Regions from separate parts of the Kitasatospora cineracea genome, predicted to be linked through region 3. Evidence: riboswitches for the same ligand, from Rfam matches in the RefSeq annotation. Region 3 holds a riboswitch; each other region holds the start of a gene.
What was found. Region 3 has a riboswitch for cyclic di-AMP ahead of EDD39_RS24385 (LysM peptidoglycan-binding domain-containing protein). Riboswitches for the same ligand answer to the same signal wherever they lie in the genome.
Positions count from the first base shown of each region.

Region 1: another riboswitch for cyclic di-AMP. It lies ahead of EDD39_RS41870 (LysM peptidoglycan-binding domain-containing protein); the one in region 3 lies ahead of EDD39_RS24385 (LysM peptidoglycan-binding domain-containing protein).
Region 2: another riboswitch for cyclic di-AMP. It lies ahead of EDD39_RS04685 (M23 family metallopeptidase); the one in region 3 lies ahead of EDD39_RS24385 (LysM peptidoglycan-binding domain-containing protein).

Region 1 covers NZ_RJVJ01000001.1:590,958-597,116, forward strand. Annotated here, with positions in the region: partial or broken gene EDD39_RS02630 (DUF501 domain-containing protein) at 1-193, opposite strand, end outside; gene EDD39_RS02635 (FtsB family cell division protein) at 235-675, opposite strand; gene eno (phosphopyruvate hydratase) at 783-2,069, opposite strand; gene EDD39_RS41870 (LysM peptidoglycan-binding domain-containing protein) at 2,360-3,025, opposite strand; cyclic di-AMP (ydaO/yuaA leader) riboswitch at 3,029-3,207, opposite strand; gene EDD39_RS02650 (cytochrome P450 family protein) at 3,460-4,704, opposite strand; gene EDD39_RS02655 (SDR family NAD(P)-dependent oxidoreductase) at 4,861-5,280, shown strand; gene EDD39_RS02660 (nucleoside triphosphate pyrophosphohydrolase) at 5,392-6,159, opposite strand, start outside.
Region 2 covers NZ_RJVJ01000001.1:1,061,928-1,068,086, reverse strand. Annotated here, with positions in the region: gene EDD39_RS04715 (SpoIIE family protein phosphatase) at 1-384, opposite strand, end outside; gene EDD39_RS04710 (hypothetical protein) at 509-733, opposite strand; gene EDD39_RS04705 (hypothetical protein) at 911-1,102, opposite strand; gene EDD39_RS04700 (TetR-like C-terminal domain-containing protein) at 1,133-1,711, opposite strand; gene EDD39_RS04695 (alpha/beta fold hydrolase) at 1,711-2,556, opposite strand; gene EDD39_RS04690 (YiaA/YiaB family inner membrane protein) at 2,692-2,982, opposite strand; cyclic di-AMP (ydaO/yuaA leader) riboswitch at 3,209-3,373, shown strand; gene EDD39_RS04685 (M23 family metallopeptidase) at 3,384-4,166, shown strand; gene EDD39_RS04680 (SDR family oxidoreductase) at 4,176-4,949, opposite strand; gene EDD39_RS04675 (helix-turn-helix domain-containing protein) at 5,123-5,971, shown strand; gene EDD39_RS04670 (hypothetical protein) at 5,995-6,159, opposite strand, start outside.
Region 3 covers NZ_RJVJ01000001.1:5,423,679-5,429,837, forward strand. Annotated here, with positions in the region: gene EDD39_RS24380 (CapA family protein) at 1-1,144, shown strand, start outside; gene EDD39_RS24385 (LysM peptidoglycan-binding domain-containing protein) at 1,167-2,423, opposite strand; cyclic di-AMP (ydaO/yuaA leader) riboswitch at 2,427-2,594, opposite strand; gene EDD39_RS24390 (MFS transporter) at 3,058-4,389, shown strand; gene EDD39_RS24395 (hypothetical protein) at 4,653-5,261, opposite strand; gene ppnP (pyrimidine/purine nucleoside phosphorylase) at 5,406-5,687, opposite strand; gene EDD39_RS24405 (tyrosine-protein phosphatase) at 5,805-6,159, opposite strand, start outside.

The DNA of each region.
Region 1 (6,159 bases), 4.8 Mb from region 3:
AGTAGAGCGTCGGGAACGGCGTGCCGTCGGGCAGCCGGGGCGCGGTCTCCACCACGTCCGGGTTGCCGCACGGGCAGCGGTGGGCGACGCCGCGCAGCCCGCGCGGGACCCGGCCGAGCTGGGCGGCGATGGCGGCGACGTCGCGCTCGGACACCTCGGGGGCGTCGGACGCGGGAGGGTTCTGGTTGCTCATCAGGTCAGGAGTCTGTTCGTCCGGGGGTGGGTGAGGGGTCGTCAGGGGGCCGGCTGCGGCGCGGGCGCCGCGGCGTCGGCGGCGTCCACCGAGTCCCAGAGGGCGGCGTACCAGGGCTTGGCGGCCTTCGGCGGGCCGGCCGCGGCGTCCGCCGGGGAGGGCTTGGCGCCGGGCGCGGGCGGCGGGGAGACCGAGACGAACGGGGTCTCGCCGGGCAGCGCGTAGTGCAGCCGCTCGCGGGCCTGCGCCTTGACGTACTCCGGGTCCTGCCAGCGGGCCTTCTCCCGGCGCAGCTCGTCGACCTGCTGGCGGGCGTGCTCGGCCTTGGCCCGCTGGTCGGCGATCTCGCCGCGCTGGGCGATGTACTGCCGGGCGGGGTAGGCGAGTATCGCCACCAGCGAGCACAGCACGAGGACCAGCACGGTGGCCCGGCTGGTGAAGCGCGGTCGCGCCGCCAACCCGGGAATCCTCCACTTGGCCATCTGCTCGCCCCTCCTGCGCATGCCGGTGCCCCGGCCCCACCCTACGCGGTGGGAGCCGGGGCACCGGTCACAACAGGCTCGGGAGTGCTCAGCCCTTGCCGTGCTCGTCAGTTCGCAGGGCGAAACCGCGGGAACGAGGAGCGGCCCGCGTACTCGGCGGCGTCGTCGAGGATCTCCTCGATGCGCAGCAGCTGGTTGTACTTGGCGACGCGCTCGGAGCGGGCCGGGGCGCCGGTCTTGATCTGGCCGCAGTTGGTGGCGACGGCGAGGTCGGCGATGGTGACGTCCTCGGTCTCGCCGGAGCGGTGCGACATCATGCAGCGGTAGCCGTTGCGCTGGGCCAGCTCGACGGCGTCCAGGGTCTCGGTGAGCGAGCCGATCTGGTTGACCTTGACCAGCAGCGCGTTGGCGGTGCCGGTCTCGATGCCCTTGCGCAGGCGCTCCGGGTTGGTGACGAACAGGTCGTCGCCGACCAGCTGGACCTTGTCGCCGATCGCGTCGGTGATGGCCTTCCAGCCGTCCCAGTCCGACTCGTCCAGCGGGTCCTCGATGGAGACCAGCGGGTAGTCGGCGACCAGCTCGGCGTAGTACGCGATCAGGTCGGCGGAGGAGAGCGCCTTGCCCTCGAACTGGTAGGCGCCGTCCTCGAAGAACTCGGAGGCGGCGACGTCCAGGGCGAGCGCGACGTCCTTGCCCGGGGTGTAGCCGGCCTTCTTGATGGCCTCGGTGATGAGGTCCAGGGCCTCGCGGTTGGAGTCCAGGTTCGGGGCGAAGCCGCCCTCGTCGCCCAGGCCGGTGGAGAGCCCGCGCTCCTTCAGCACGCCCTTGAGGGTGTGGTAGACCTCGACGCCCCAGCGGACGGCCTCGGAGAAGGACTCCGCGCCGATCGGGGCGATCATGAACTCCTGGATGTCGACGTTGGAGTCCGCGTGCGAGCCGCCGTTGAGGATGTTCATCATCGGGACGGGCAGCACGTGGGCGTTCGGGCCGCCCAGGTAGCGGAACAGCGGCAGGTCGCTGGCCTCGGAGGCGGCGTGCGCCACGGCGAGCGAGACGCCGAGGATGGCGTTGGCGCCGAGCGAGGACTTGTCCGGGGTGGCGTCCAGGTCCAGCATGGCCTGGTCGATGAGGCGCTGCTCGGTGGCGTCGTAGCCGACCAGCTCGGGGCCGATCTGCTCGATCACGGCGAGGACGGCCTTCTCGACGCCCTTGCCGAAGTAGCGGTTCTTGTCGCCGTCGCGGAGCTCCAGGGCCTCGAAGGCACCGGTGGAGGCACCCGACGGGACGGCCGCGCGACCGGTGCTGCCGTCGTCGAGACCGACCTCGACCTCGACCGTGGGGTTGCCGCGGGAGTCGAGGATCTCACGGGCTACGACGACATCAATGGACGGCACGAGGCATCTCCTAGCGGAAGCGGATGTGTGGTCGTTACGACCAGAGCCTAGCCGCACAGCGCCCCGCGGCCACGCCCGGCCGGGCCCCGTCTCACGGTGTGGCCCGGCTACTCACTGGTAGTTCACCTGTTTGACGGCCGTTCCACCGCTCCCGGTGGCGCGAACTGCTCGGCGCGCGCCGGGAGCGGACGGAGCGTCAGGGGACGCGGCCCTCGTCAGGGCGGCGGCGGAGCCTCGTCAGGCTCCGGTCCTCGCGTCCCGGATGCCGGACCCGGAACGGGTCGGCGGCGTCAGAGCGCGAGCACCTGGCCGGGCACGATCAGGTCGGGGTCGGCGCCGATCAGCTGCTGGTTGGCCCGGTAGATCCGCTCCCAGCCGCCGGAGACCCGCTGCGCGACGGCGATGCCGGAGAGGGTGTCGCCGTCCTGGACGGTGTAGCCGCCGGCGGCGTTCTGCGGGGCGTCGTCCCCGGGGGCCGCCTGGGGCCGGGCGGCGGGCTTCCCCTCGGGTTCGCGGGGTGCGGCGGGGCGCTCCTCGGAGCGCGAGGCGGTGTCGGCGGAGACGTCGGCGGGGGCGCCGCCCCTGGCGAGTCCGGCCCGCTTGGAGCAGACCGGCCAGGCGCCGGGGCCCTGGGAGGCGAGCACCCGCTCGGCCACCGCGATCTGCTGGGAGCGGCTGGCCTGGTCGGCGCGGGCCGCGTACTGGCCGCCGCCGAAGGCGCGCCAGGTGGAGGAGGTGAACTGCAGGCCGCCGTAGAAGCTGTTTCCGGTGTTGGTGCTCCAGTTGCCGCCGCTCTCGCACTGGGCCACGCGGTCCCAGGTGTCGGCGGACGCGGCTGCCGCTCCGGTGGCGGCGAGCAGTGGCAGTGCCAGGCCGATCGAGGCCGCGCCGGCGGCGACGACGACCTTCTCGGCCTTGGTACTACGGCGGTGGCGAGCAGTGTTGGTGAACAGCACGGGACATCCTCTCCGCACGCCTGCGAGGTGAGCTGTCGGGTTCGGACCGGGAGGCTGGCCCGGCCGCCGGACGGTTCGGACGCGGTTGCGCCCGCTGCCCGGCGGCTTCACCCCAAGCCGTTGGGACCACGGCGTTCACACTGGTTCCCCCACTCCTGTCCGGTACCTGGTCGGTGGCCCGAGGGCGCGGCGGACAGGACTCGGCGTGCCGCGATCGGGGCCCGCAGCTGCGGGCATTTCGGAGAGTAGGCAAAGCTGACGAGCAATCACAAGCTCATATCACCATGATCACGCCGAAATCACGGACGATTTCTCCACGTGCACGAACGATCCAGGTATGTCCGGGTTCGTCCCGGACGGGCGTGCGACGCGCGCCCCCGTCCCGGCGCGTCGTCGGCCCGGTCGTACGGCGTGTCGCGGGTGCTGAAACGGCGTCAGCGGGGCGTGAAGGAGACCGGGAGGTCGCGCAGACCGCGCATGATCAGCCCGCCCCGCCAGCGCAGCTCGGCCGGATCGGCCGCCAGCCGGAGGTCCGGCAGCCTGGTCAGTAGGCTGCCGATCGCCCGCCGGCCCTCAAGCCGGGCCAGCGGGGCGCCGATGCAGTAGTGGATGCCGTGTCCGAAACCCAGGTGCGGATTGTCCTGGCGGGCCAGGTCGAGGGTGTTCTCGGCGGCGAACCGGGCCGGGTCGCGGTCCGCCGCGGCCAGCACCACCAGCACCGGGTCGCCGACCGGGATGTCCACCCCGCCGATGGCCAGCGGCGCGGTGGCGAACCGCCAGGTCGCCAGTTCCACCGGGCCGTCGTAGCGCAGCAGTTCCTCGATCCCGGTCTCCAGCAGGGCCGACTCGCCGCGGCCCAGCGACCGCTGGAGCAGCGCGCGCTGGTCCGGGTTGCGCAGCAGCGCGTACACGCCGTTGCCGATCAGGTTGATGGTCGTCTCGAAGCCGGCGAAGAGCAGGATGAAGGCCATCGCCGCGGCCTCGTTCTCGGTCAGGTGCTCGCCGTGGTCACTGGCCCGGATCAGGCCGGAGATCAGGTCGTCACCCGGGTCGGCCCGCTTGCGGTGGATCAGGTCGGCCAGGTACCCGCGGATCTGCTTGACCGCGCGGCCGACCCCTCCCCTCTTACCGCCGGTGTGCCGGATCATCATGCCCGCCCAGTCGCGCAGGTCGTCCTGGTCCTCGGCCGGGACGCCGAGCAGGTCGCAGATCGCGTAGATGGGGAGCGGGAAGGCGAACTCGTGGATCAGGTCGGCCTCGCCGCGGGCCGCGAAGGAGTCGATCAGCCGGTCGGTGAGCTGCTGCACCCGCGGCTCGAACTCGGCCACCCGGCGCGGGGTGAACGCCTTGGAGACCAGTCGGCGCAGCCGGGTGTGGTCGGGCGGGTCGATGTTCAGCAGGTGGGTCATCAGGTCGGCCTGCCGCTCGCCGGGGATGCCCACCCGGCCGCTGCGGTGGGCCTGTTCGCTGTGGTGCGCCGGGTTCTTGGAGAGCCGGGCGTCCGCCAGCGCCTGCCGGGCGTCCGCGTAGCGGGTGACCAGCCAGGCGTCCACCCCGCTCGGCAGGGTGGTGCGGTGCACCGGGGCGTGCTCCCGCAGCCAGGCGTACGCCGGGTAGGGATCGGCCGCGAACTCCCAGGTGAAGAGTTGCGGGTGGGCGGCGTGGGGCTGGTCTGGCATGTCTTGACCGTATCTGGAAGGACCACCGCGTGAGTCTGGTCACCTGGTGGGTAATCCCTGTTGCGGAGCGTCGGGGCGAGCCTACGATCCTCCGATAACCACAGTGGGCGGCGTGCGGGCCGGCCCCGGGTTCGCCCTCGGAAAGGGGAGCAGGCCATGCGAGTAGCCGGTGCAGTGGTGGTCATCGCGGTGCTCGACGGAGGTTCGGGGGCCGACCTGGCCCGCCGGTTCTCCGCCGCCGGCGCCGCCGGGCTGCTCATCGCCGACCTGCGCCCCGGCATCGCCGAGGACCTGGCCGCCGAACTCGACCGCCCCGGCTGCCCGGTGGTCGGCGTCTCCGGCGACATCCACCACCCCGCGGACCTCGCCGCGCTGGTCGACACCGCCGTCAAGCACCTCGGCCCGATCGACCTGTTCGCGGTGGCCGGCCCGGACGGCGAGCGGATCGTCCAGCTCGCCGACCTGCCCGGCCACCTCGACCCGCTGGCCGAACTGCTCACCCTGGTCGGCGAGGCCATCGGCGAGGTCGTCCCGGCCCAGCGCCGCCCGGTCGCGGACGTCCCGCTGGCCGGCTAGGCCCTGTCCGCGTCCGCTGCCGCGGGGGCACGCGGACACCGTTGGCGATCAGGTTGACGGTCGCCCCGGCCCCCGCGGAGAGCAGGATGGACGCCATCGGCCGGACAGGGCCTACTCCTCGGGCAGGCCCTCCGCGGACCGGACCGCCGCGCGGTAGCGGCGGGCCGCCGCCCGCAGCGCCGCGTCCACGTCCACGCCCCGGTCGTAGCCGCGCTGCGCGATCGCCAGCAGCAGTTGCCCGGCCGACTCCGCGGTCAGTTCGGCGGGCAGCTCGTACGGCGCGTCCGGCACGCCGGTGAACTCCGCCCGGCGCACCCGCGACACCAGCTTCGCCGCGTACGCCAGCGCGGGCAGGCCGGCCGGCACGCCGTCCAGCACCGATTCGCGCTGCTTCTCGGCGGCCTTCAGCTGCTCCCAGTTGGCCTCGGTCTCGGCCGAGCCGGAGACGCTCACGCCGCCGAACACGTGCGGGTGGCGGTACATCAGCTTGTCGACCAGGTCGCCCGCGACGTCGTCGATCGAGAACGGGTCCGCGGCGTCCTCCTCGGCGATCCGGGAGTGGAAGAACACCTGGAGCAGCACGTCGCCGAGCTCCTCCCGGAGCGTCTCCCGGTCGTCCTCCTCGATCGCCTCGACCAGCTCGAACGCCTCCTCCACCAGGTACTTCACCAGGCTCCGGTGGGTCTGCTCGGCGTCCCAGGGGCAGCCGCCGGGCGAGCGCAGCCGGTCCATCACCGCGACCAGGTCGAGCAGCCGGGCCCCCGGCAGGTCGTACGAGCCCGGCAGCACCTCGATCTCCGGGTGCTCGCCGGCCTCCTCCACCGCGATCCGGGCCAGCGCGTCGGTCAGCCCCGGGTCGCCGTCCGGGCTCTCCAGCCA
Region 2 (6,159 bases), 4.4 Mb from region 3:
GTCCACCACCAGCGGCAGCACCGCCAGCGCGACCAGGCCGGTGCCCAGGCCCGCCGCCGTGTTCGGGTAGTCCGCGCTGGTCTGCTGCGGGCTCAGCAGCACCGGCTCCCGCCGCTGCAGCGCCAGCGCCGCGGGCAGCCCGCTCTCCGGATCGACCACCCCGTACTTGCGGTGCGCCCACTCGGGCAGCTCGTGCGAGGCGGTCAGCCGCAGCATCCCGCCGTCCAGCAGGTACAGCGCCGAACCCTCGCCGGTGATCCAGGCCGGGCCCTCGGCCAGCAGCGCCGCCAGCAGCTCCGCCGCGCTCGACGCCCGCAGCAGCGCCCGCACGCACCGCAGCTCGGAACGGCTGGCGCGGCGCGGGGAGCTCCGGTCCTGGTCCATGGGAGGCGCCCGGCCCTTCCGGTCGACGTGCCAGTGCTGACCATCTTATGGACGCACCGGGCAACCGGCCGCTTTCACGACACGTCGGGCAACACGGGCATTTCCGGCACCCCGCCCGGGGGCCTCACTGTCCGTCGACCTCGCCGTACCCGCGCTGCGGGCCCGCGGCGACCGGCCGCAGCGAGCGCAGCCCGCGGGCCACCGCGATCCCGCGCCGCAGCGCGCCGCCCCAGCCCTCCCGCGGCGGGGCGGCCGCCGTCCGCGCGGTGCCCGGAGCGCCGTCCGGCGCCGTCCGGGGAGCGGGGATCAGCCCCGTGCCGGGCTCGATGTGCTGAGTCGCCTGCGGCATGTCCTGATCCTCCGTGCTTGTCGGCCACACCCGTGGAAGGTCTCCACGCGGTATGACTTCCCGACCGAAGGACAGTGTTACGCACCGGCGGTGTCGGAATGGTGGGGGACAGGTTGCGAAAAGGTGTGGACGGCGCGCCACCGGCGCGTTCCCACCCTGGTCGGCGCCCCCGCGGGCTCAGGGCCCGGTCTGCTCCGCGGCGGCCCGCGCGGAGTCCTGCTCCACCGGCAGGTCCGGGGCGGAGACGGCGTCCTTCAGCGGGCCGGGACCGGTGCGGTGCTCCGGCGCGGCGTGCGCGCTGGGGGCGGCGAGGGAGGCGACCACCCCGACGGCGAGCGAGGCAAAGGCGAGCAGGCTGCGCTTCTTCATACCGTGGAGAACGCGGCAGCGCCCCGGAGGTCACGCGCCTTCCGCACCGGGCCAGTTGGCCAGGCCCTCGACCAGCACCCCGGTCAGCCGCTCCAGCGTGACGTCCGTCCCCTCGGCGAGCTGGAACGCCCCCGCCGTGGTCAACGAGGCGTACCCGTGGGCCGCGGCGCGCAGTGTCCGCACCGCGTGCACCGCCTCCGAGCCCTCCAGGTCGTAGCCGCGCAGCACCGCGAACAGCACCCCCACCATCCGCTCGGCGGCCGCGGCCAGCTCCGGGTCCGGGTCCGGCACCTGCGGCAGCGCCGCGTACCGGAGGGGGTGGCTCAGCGCGTACCCGGCGTACGCGGCGAGCAGGGCGCGCACCGCCCCGTCCCGGGAGTGGCCGAGGACGGCGGCGGCCAGGTGGTCGGCCAGCTCCCCGGTGGTGCGGACGGCGACCAGGCGGCGCAGTTCGGGCAGGCCGCCCGCCACGTGCTTGTACAGCGAGGGGGTGGCGACGCCCGCCCTGGCGGCGACCGCGGCCAGGGTGAGCGCCTCGGCGCCGCGCTCGTCGACCAGTTCGAGGGCGTGGTCCACCACGGCGGCGGTGGAGAGTCCGGCGCGGGGCATCAGCGGGCGCTCCCGCCGGTGCCGGCCGGCTCGGCCAGGAAGGGCAGCAGGGCGTCGGCGACGGCCTGCGGGTGACCGGCCATCGGGTAGTGGCCGGCGCCCTCGATCATCACCTTGCGGCCGCGCAGCGCGGCGGCCTGCCGGTCGGCGACCAGCTCCGGCTTCGGGAAGTCCGGGTCCTTGTCGCCCATCAGCACCAGGGCGGGCACGTCGACGGCCGCGCACCAGCCGACCGGCGCCGAGTCGCCCTTCAGGTAGCCGCGCAGCGCCGCCTTGCGGGCGGGCTCGCGGAGCATCGCGGCCAGCCCGGCCCGGTAGTCCTCGAAGTCGGCGGGGCGGCTGGTGGCCGGGTAGTAGAACTTCTGCATCGTGCCCCACAGGCCGGGGAACGCGGTGACCAGCGGGGCGGCCAGGCCGAACAGCGCCTTCTGGAAGCCGTTCAGCGGCAGGTTCTCGATGAACGCGTCGATCAGCACCACGCCGCCGGTGCGCTCGGGGGCGAGCGCGGCGGCCCGGACCACGGTGGCGCCGGTGTAGGAGCTGCCGACCAGGACGGTGCCGCGCAGGTCCAGGTGGGCCAGCAGGGCCGCCAGGTCCTCGGCGATCGCGGCCGGGGTGTGGTCGGTGAAGCCGGTCGAGGACTCGCCCATGCCGCGCAGGTCCATGGTGACCACCCGGTGCCCGGCGGCGCTCAGCAGCGGGGCGAGGTGGCGGTAGACGGCGCGCTTGTCGAGCATGCCGGGCAGCAGGACGACCGGGACGCCGGAGCCGGGGGCGTCGTCGTAGGCGATCCGGCCGCCGGTGACGTCGAGGTACCGGGTGGTGGTGCCGAGGGTGCTGTTCATCGCGGGCCTCCTGGCGGGCGTCCGGCGCTCCGGGCTCTCCAGGCCCGGCTGCTGCCGATAGCCATAAAGCTAAGGCTAATAGCCTTAGCTGTCAACCCCCGGCCCGGCTCCGGTTCCCGCCACCGCCTCCCGCCCTCAGATCCCGTCCACCTTGAACGGGTCGTGCTCGGCGAGCAGCTTCTCCAGCCGGGCCTGGTCGACCCGGCTGGTGATCGCGCCCTCGTCCTGGCGGTCGCGGACCACCTTGGCCAGCGTGAACGCGGAGGTGATCACGTAGAGCAGCCCGACCCCGAGGAAGGCGCGCATCCAGGCGCTGACCGGGAGGTACGCGATCCCGAGGGCGAGCGCGGCGGTGGCGAACCCGAAGGAGGCGACGGCCTGCAGGTAGTAGGCGGAGGTGGTGCGGTGCGGCACGGATGCGGTCATGCGCCCAGGGTCCCGCCGGGGCGGGAGGGGGTCGTGAGTACGGATACTCAACCGCCCCGTCACGGTCCGTCATGTCCGAAACCGGGTACCTTGGCGAACCGTCACAAATCGCCCATAGGGCGTCAGGAAAGTTTCACTGCACCTCGGTGGGCGCTTGGAATCATGGGGTCCATAGGATTAACGTTTGATAACGCAGCGCGGTCGGCAACGCCGTAACCATGCGGCACCGTGCGCCACGCCTAATCCATCCGGACCTGCCCCCCGGGGCCGGTCCAGGAGCCGGGGAACCACGTTCCACCGGGGTGAATCGGAACGGCCCTGGGCCCGACCGTAGGAGACCTTCCACCTCCGAACCCGTCAGCTAACCCGGTCGGCGGCAGGGAAGGAAGGAGCGCGCCCCCGTGGCGTCGACCCACACCGAGAGCACCGGCACCCAGCTCCTCGACCACCCGGTCGGGACCGAGGCCGTCCGGCACCGGCTGCCCCGTCAGACCCGGACCGGCGCGCCCCTGCTGGGCGTCACCGCGATGACCGCCGCCCTCGGCGCCACCGGCCTCGCCGCCGCCCCCGCCCAGGCCGCCGCCACGCCGGCCCCGGCCCCCGTCACCGCCGCCGACGAAGCCTCCGACGGCCTGCTCGCCGCCGACCCCGGCCTCGCCCTGGCCGCCCGCATCCTGCAGCAGGCCGACGGGCAGCGCACCGCCGCCGAGGAGTCGGCCCGGGTCGCCGCCGCGCAGGAGGCCCAGGCCAAGCGCGCCGAGCGGCAGGCCGAGGCCGGGTCCGACCGGTCCGCGCCCGCCCTGCCGGTGGCCGGGTACCAGCTGGCCGCGCCGTTCGCCCAGGCCGGGGAGCACTGGGCCCACCTGCACACCGGCCTGGACTTCGCCGCCCGCACCGGCACCCCCGTCACCGCCGTCACCGGCGGCACCGTCACCTCGGCCGGCTGGTCCGGCGCCTACGGCTACCGGGTCATCCAGACCCTCCCCGACGGCACCGAGCTCTGGTACTGCCACCTCTCCCGGATCGCCACCGCCTCCGGCCCGGTCGCCCCCGGCACCGTCCTCGGCGCGGTCGGCGCCACCGGCAACGTCACCGGCCCGCACCTGCACCTCGAGGTCCGCCCCGGCGGCGCCGCCCCCGTCGACCCGCTGCCCTGGCTCCGGCAGCTCGGCCTCCAGCCGTAGGGCCCGTCCTCAGCTCGCCTGGCCGGTCGGCATGACGGTGACCTGCTGGAGGTTGACGCGCGGCGGCAGGGCGGCCAGGAACCCGACCGTCCTGGCGATGTCGCCGGGAACGAGCCACTCCACCGTCTCCCTGGAACCGGCCAGCCAGTCGAGCGCGCCCCGGTCGGTGACGTGGTCCTGGAGCTCCGTCCCGACGATGCCGGGCTCGATCGTCGAGACCCGGACGTGCTTCGCGCCCAGCTCGGCCCGCAGGTGGCGCGAGAGGTGGGTGACGTAGGCCTTGGTCGCGGAGTAGACGGCGAAGGTCGGGAAGATGTTCTGCGCCGCGATCGACGAGGTGTTGACCAGGTCGGCGACGCCGCGCTCGGCCGCGGCCGCGACCAGCTGCGGGGTGAACGCGCCGATGACGTTCATCAGCCCGGAGACGTTGAGGTCGATCTGCCGCTGCCACTGGTCCACGGCCACCTCCTCGACCGGCGCCGGGAGCATCACCCCGGCGTTGTTGAACAGCAGGTCCGCGCCGCCCAGTTCGGCGGCGACCCGGTCGGCGGCCGCCCGCACCGCGGCCCGGTCGGTGACGTCCGCGGCGATCGCCAGCGCGGTTCCGCCGGCCCGCTCGATCCGGTCGGCCAGCGCGGCCAGCCGCTCGGCGCGGCGGGCCAGCACGACGACCCGGGCACCGAGCCCGGCGAGCTCCTCGGCGGTGGCCTCGCCGATGCCGCTGGAGGCGCCGGTGACCACGGCGGTGCGGCCGGCGAGGGGCAGGGAGGTGAACGTGGACATGGTGGACCTTCCTTGCAGGACACGGGAGTTGCGGCACCGGAGGCTCCGGCCGCTGTTCCAGCACACCAGCCCGGCGGCCCCGCGGACGGCCCCGGGCGGACCCTGCGCCGACTGGTACCGCCAGGGCCACCCACGGCCCGCCGGGGCGCCCCCGCAGCCCGCACACTTGGTCCATGGAACGCAGCAGGGAAATCGCCGACTTCCTCCGCACCCGGCGCGCCGCGATCGCCCCGGGACCGGCCGGGCTGCCCGCGGACGGCCGGGTGCGGCGGGTGCCCGGTCTGCGCCGCGACGAGGTGGCCCGGCTGGCCGGCGTCAGCACCGAGTACTACACGCGCCTCGAACAGGGCCGGGCCGGGCGCCCGTCCACCGAAGTGGTCCAGGCGCTGGCCCGCGCCCTGCGGCTCGACCCCTCGGAGCGCGAGCACCTGGCCGACCTGCTGCTCCCCGCCGAGCACGCGGCCCGCCGCGCCCCGGAACGGCCGCAACGGGTCAGGCCGGGGCTGCACCTGATGCTGGAGACCCTGGCGCACGTCCCGGCGTTCGTCCTCGGCCGGCGCACCGACGTCCTGGCCGCCAACCGCCTCGCCCGGGAGGTCCTCGTCGACTTCGACGCGCTCCCGGCCACCCGCCGGAACATGGCCCGCTACTACCTGCTCGACCCGCAGGCCCGCGAACGGGTCGGCGACTGGGCGACGATCGCCGCCGAGACCGTGGCCATGCTCCGGCTGGAGGCCGGCCGCCGCCCCGACGACCGCAGGCTCGCCGAGCTGATCGGCGAACTCACCCTGCGCTGCCCGGAGTTCACCGCCTGGTGGAACGACCACCGGGTGCTCCGCCGCACCCACGGCGCCAAGCACTACGTCCACCCGCTGGTGGGCGACCTGCACTTCTCCTACGAGTCCTTCCAGGCCCCCGGCGACCCCGACCAGACGCTGTGCGTCTACTCCGTGGAACCCGCCTCCCCCACCGCCGACGCCCTGCGCCTGCTGGCCGGCTGGAGCGCCCCCGCCGCCACCTGACCGGCGGGGCCGCCCCGGGGCCCTCAGTACTCCTCGGGGGCCAGCTCCGGGAACTCCTCCAGCAGCAGCCGCGGCAGCCCCGGGACGGTCCACTCGCCGCACAGGTCGATCGCGGCCTGCGCCACCGCCTCCTCGAACTCCTCGAACGCGCCGGAGAGTTCGGCCGGCATCGGCAGCCCGAGAGCGTT
Region 3 (6,159 bases):
CGCCGGATGCGGCGGCCCGGCACCGTCCGCGGACCGCGCCGCCCCCACCGCCGGGGGCACGCCGGTCTCCACCCCGCCCGGTCCGTCCACCTCGGCGGCCCCGTCCGAGCAGCCGACGGCAGGGCAGCCGACGGCGGGACAGCCGACGGCGGGGCCGTCCGCCGGAACGGGGAGCGAGGCGCCGGAGAACGCCGGCGCGGGCGGCAGCATCACGGTGGCGTTCGCCGGGGACGTCCACTTCGAGGGCCGGACCGCCGCCCGGCTCGGCGCGACCAAGGCCGACACCGCGCTCGGCCCGATCTCCGCGACGCTCTCCGCGGCCGACCTGGCGGTGCTCAACCTGGAGACCGCGATCACCTCCCGCGGCAGGGCCGAGCCCAAGACCTACACCTTCCGCACCACGCCCAAGGCGCTCGACGCGCTCAAGGGCGCCGGCGTCGACGTGGTCTCCCAGGCCAACAACCACGCCGTCGACTTCGGCCCCGACGGACTCGCCGACACCCTCGCCGCCAAGGCCGCCTCCCCGGTACCCGTGATCGGCATCGGCAAGGACGCCGAGGAGGCGTACGCCCCCCACGTCAGCACGGTGCGCGGTGTGAAGGTCGCCGTGCTGGCGGCCAGCCAGGTCAACGAGATCACCAACCAGAAGTGGCGGGCCGGCGCGCACAAGCCGGGCATCGCGTCCGCCCTCGACGAGGCCGCGCTGCTGCGCGCCGTCACCGGGGCGAAGGCGCAGGCGCCGGTGGTCCTGGTCTACCTGCACTGGGGCGACGAAGGCGTGGCCTGCCCGACCCGCGCGCAGACCTCACTCGCCAAGAAGCTCGCCGACGCCGGGGCGACCGCCGTGGTCGGCACCCACGCCCACACCATGCTCGGCGCGGGCATGCTCGGGAAGACCTACGTGTCGTACGGCTTCGGCAACTTCCTCTGGTACGGCACCTCGAACTACACCGCCTCCGACGAGACCGGCGTCACCACGATCACCGTCACCGCCGACGGCCGCGTCACCGGCGAGACCTTCACCCCCGCGCACATCGACGGCCGCGGCGTGCCCGTCCCGCAGGGCGGCAGCGCGGCGAAGGCCGCCCAGCAGCGCCGCGACGGCCTGCGCGGCTGCACCGGCCTGGCCGCCGTCCCGAAGTGACGGCGGCCGGGCCGGGCGCCGGTCAGCCCAGGTTCAGCACCTGGCCGGGACGGATCAGGTCCGGATTCTCCCCGACCGTCTGCTGGTTCGACTCGTAGAGCTCGGACCAGCCGCCGCCCAGGTCGTGGTTGCGGGCGATCGAGGCCAGCGTGTCGCCGGGGCCCACGGTGTACGGCTGCGCGGACGGCGCCTGGGCCTGGGCCGGGGGCGTCGACTCGGCCGGGGCGGCCGGCGTGGCGGACGCGTCCGCGGCGGCGGTGGCGCCGCTGCCCGTGCCCGGAGCGGTCGGGCTGCCGGTGGTGGGCGTCGCGGTGGGGGTGGTGGCGCTGTCGGTGCTGCCGGCACCGGTGCCGGTGGACGGGCTGGGCGAGGCGGTGCCCGTTCCCGTTCCCGTGCCCGGGAGGGTGGGCAGCACGGTCCCGTTGCCGCCGTCGGCGGGCGTGCCCGGGCTGGGGGTGGTGGGCGTGCCCGGGCTGGGCGTGGCGGTCGGGTCGGTCGGGTCGGTCGGCAGCAGCGGGAGGCCGGGGGAGACCGGCGGGACGGTCGGGGTGGCCGAGGCGTCCGGGGCAGGGGTGGTCGGGGCCGGCGTGACCGGGGTGGCCGGGGTCTCCGTGGCGGGCGCGCTGGGCTGCGGCTGGGGGTGCGCCAGCTGCATGTAGCGCTCGTACAGGCTCTGGTGGCTGGTCCAGAACCAGGCGCCGTTCTTCTCGTACCAGTACACGTGCGAGACCGGGTCGTAGCCGGGGAGGCCGGAGAACACCGGCGCGCTCTTCCCGTCCGGGACGGTGCTGCCGTCCGCGGCGGCGTTGACCGCCGCGACGCCGCGGGCGCCGCGCAGCGAACCCGTCTCGTCCGCCGAGTCGTTGTCGTCGACGACGCCCGGCGCGCTGGCGGTGTTCAGGCCCGCGTCGTCCGCGCACGCCGACCAGGGGGACGGGCCCTCGGTGGCCAGGATGCGTTCGGCGACGGCGATCTGCTGGCTGCGGGTGGCGCCGTTCGGCAGCGCCGAGTACTGGGTGCCGCCGTAGTCGGTCCAGCGCTGGGCGTTGATCCCCAGGCCGCCGTAGCCGCCGTTGCCCTGGTCGGAGTTCCAGTTCCCGCCGCTTTCGCAGTCGGCGACCCGGTCCCAGACCGCGCTGGGGGCGGCGTGCGCGCCGGTCACGGCGAGCAGCGGCAGGGCGATGCCGACACCGGCCACACCGGCTGCGGCGATCGCCCGCTCGGCGGCCTTCTCCGTCGGGCCCTGCCGGCGGTGACGTCCCGAACCCGTGAAGAGCATGCGAGATCCTCTCCGCACGCCTACGGGGTGAGCTGTCGGGTTCGGGCCGGGAGGGAGGCCCGGCCGTCGCGCCCCGGTCATCCGGCGCGGACGGCTTCACCCCTAGCCGTGGGGGATGGCAACTAACGTGGTTCCCCCGTCCCTGCCCAAGGGTTGTGGTGGTCGACCCGCAACGCGGTGGACAGGGCTCGGCGTTGTCGCGCGCGGGGGCCCGGCGGTGCGGGCCGGGACGAGCCTATTCACTCGAACGTGGCAATCACAAGCGCGTCGCGCCCGGATCACGCCTCCGTCACGCCGGGCCCTGCGTGGTGTGTGAACGACCTGTTGACGGTGGCTCGGGCGGGGGAGCGGTCGGCGGATCGGCTGGAGAAGTCTGGCCGATCGGTGGGATTGGGGCGGAGGGGAGTGGGGTAGGCAGGGGCCCCGATCCGTCGGCGGCGATGGTCGTGGACCGCCAACTTGCCTGCTGAGACGGCGAATTGGAGAGAATCGGGGCATTCGCGGCGTTGCGGATAAATGATGCGACAGGGGGTCGGCGGGCTTCCTACGATCGCCGTGCTCGCTGTTCCGGTGGGTGCGTGGTCGGATCCGTCGAATTTGTTGGGGAGGTTCTGTGGGTGCCTTGATTCCTGAAGTGCTCCGCACCGAACGCCGGTTCGCCAGGCTGTTCGTCGGCCAGTCGCTGTCGGTCCTGGGAGACCGGGTGTCGTTTGTCGCGCTGCCCTTCGCCGTGCTGTCGATCGGCGGCTCGGCCGCCGACGTCGGGTTGGTCACGGCCGCCGGACTGCTCCCGCTGCTGGTGTTCACGCTCGCCGGAGGCGTCTGGGCGGACCGGATGCCGAGACAGTGGATCATGCTGGCCTCCGATCTGCTGCGGTGCGCCGTCCAGACCGCCGCCGCGGTGCTGCTGCTCACCGGCACCGCCCGGGTCGGGCTGCTGGCGCTGCTGATGGCGGTGTTCGGTGTCGCGGACGCCTTCTTCCTCCCCGCCTCCACCGGGCTGCTGCCCCTGCTCGTCCCCGCCGACCGCCTCCGCGAGGCGAACGCGCTGCGCGGCTTCGTGCAGTCGACGGGGCTGGTGGTCGGGCCCGCACTGGCCGGTCTGCTGATCGCGGCGGTCGGGCCCGGCGGCGCGCTGGCGGTGGACGCCGCGAGTTTCGCGGTCAGCGCCGCCGTGCTGGCCAGGTTGGGCACGGTGGACGGTACGGCCACCACGGGCGGCGCGGGCGGCGTCGACGGCGGGGCGGAGCGGGCCGAGCGGCTCGGCTTCCTGGCCGAACTCCGGGTCGGCTGGCAGCAGGTGCGCAGCCGGACGTGGGTGTGGTCGGGGATGCTGGCCATCGCGGTCTACCACGTGGTGGTGCTGCCCTCGGTGTTCGTGCTCGGCCCGGTGCTGGCGGAGCACGAGTGGGGCGGTGCCGGTGCGTGGACGGTGGTGGTCATCGCGTTCGGCCTCGGCTCGATCGTGGGGGACGTGTGCTCCTACCGCCTGAAACCGGCCCGTCCGATGGCCGTCGCGGCCGTGGCGATGGCGGTCGCCTCCTGCCAGGCCGCGATCATCGGGTCCGGCGCGCCGGTCTGGGTGATCGCCGCACTGGAGGCGGTCACGGGTGTGGGCGTGTCCCTGTGCTTCGTGCTCTGGGAGACCTCGCTCCAGGTGCACATACCGGAGCGGGTGCTCTCCCGGGTCAGCTCCTACGACCACCTGATCTCCGTCGCCCTGATGCCGCTCGGGCTGGTGCTGGCCGGCCCGCTCTCGGACAGCCTCGGCGTGCGCCCCACGCTGTTCGGGATGACCGTCCTCGCGGTTCCGGCCGCACTCACCCTCCTCGCGCTGCCCGCCGTCCGCCACCTGCCGGCGAGCCTGCCGTCCGAGTCCGAGTCCGAGTCCGAGTCCGAGTCCGAGTCCGAGTCCGGGGCTGGGGCTGGGGTCGGGCTGGGGTCTGCGGCGGAAGCGGTGGTGTGACGGGGGATGCGCGGTCGGCGCACCGGCCGCGGGCGTTCTGATCGACGCCTACGGCCTGACCACCGCGATCCGGGCCCATCGCAGCGCTCACCGCGGCGGCCGGCGCCACCGTGGCGGTGGGGATGTGCGAGACGCATCCGCGGAGCTGACGCGCCGTCAACGCCGAGGAGGGGACGCCACCGGGCGGGACGGGGCCGGGTGCGGTCAGGGCCGGACCGCTCGCGGCGAACGGAAGAGGAGGAGGGAATCCGCTCACGGGGAGATCAGAGGAAGAGGGAGAGGACGCCCGACAGCAGGGCCAGGGCCGGTAGGGCGGCGAACCAGACCAGGCCCAGGCGGAACGGCAGGCTGAGACCGGTCCTCGGGGCCCGGCCGGGGCGTTCGTTGCGGCGGACGGACAGCAGGGCGAGCCCCACGCCGGGAGTGGCGGTGGCCAGCCACAGGCCGAACAGGAGCTTGGCGATGTCCCCCGCCACGTGACCTGCGCCGACCTCGACGCAGCCGCCGGTGGGGGAGCAGCGGACGCTCAGGACAGTGCCCCGGTGGTAGCCGTGGCTGAGGTCGTCGAGCAGCCACTCGCCGTCGACGGTGTCGGCGCTGCCCCGGTCACCGTGGCCGAAGCAGGCGTGCACCAGGCTCTGTCCGCTGCCGTGGGAGGAACAGGAGTCGATGGTCATCGCCAGGCGCGGGGTGCCCCGCCACCCGGTCTGGTAGCCGAGGTTCCCGGCCGCGCCGTAGGCGAGGGTGCCGCCGAGCAGGGAGACCAGGAGGAGTGCGAGCACCGCGATGACGGCGGCGCAGCCGGTGCGGGAGCGGGCGCGGAGCGGCCCGGGTGCGCTCCTCTCCGGGCGGTGCGGTCCGGCTCTGCCCATGGTGGTCCCCCGTCGGTCGGTGGTCGACCGGTCCACCGTAGGGCGCGCCGTCCGGGCCGTGACCGGGTTGGCCGGGCCTTTACCGGACCGACGGGGAGAGGCGGTCCGGCACGTCCGCGGCGGCGGGCGGAGCGGGCCGCGGGGTCAGCAGTACTCGCAGAGGTAGGCCGTGTCGATCGAGACCTGGAGGTGGAACTTGCTGTCACCCGGAACGGAGAAGCGCTCGCCGGAGGAGAAGGTCTGCCAGTCGTCGGAGCCGGGGAGCTTCACGGTCAGGGCGCCGCTGACCACGTGCATGACCTCCGGGGCGGAGGTGCCGAACTCGTACTCGCCGGGGGCCATCACACCGACGGTCGCCGGGCCGTCCGCGGAGGTGAAGGCGACCGACTTGACCGTGCCGTCGAAGTATTCGTTGACCTTGAGCATGGGTGTTCTCCTGCGGAAGGGGTGCGGAACGGCAGCCGGTGCGTCGTGCACCCGGCCGCGGCGGGGGCGAGCCTATCGGCGCGGGCGGCCCGGTCGCCGGGAGCGTCCGCCGGTTGGTCACCGGCCGGTGGCGGCACCCGGGACCGACGGCCCCGGGCCCCGTGGGGCTCGGAACGCGGCGCGCAGCGCGGCGAGTTCGGAGGCCTTGGCCCCGTGGGCGCGCAGGTGCTCGTCCAGGCCGCCGTGGTGGGAGCGGACGGAGAGCAGGGCCCGGCGCAGGTGGCCGGCCGCGACCGGCCGGGCGGCGTGGCCGGGCACGGCCGGGTCGGCGACGGTCAGGCCGAGCGCGGCGTTGGAACGGAGGAAGTCGGCGGTGACCTCGGCCTCCGGCGCACCGAGCAGCGACTGCAGCAGCGCGACCACCACCCCGGTGCGGTCCTTGCCGGACGCGCAGTGCACCAGCACGGCACGC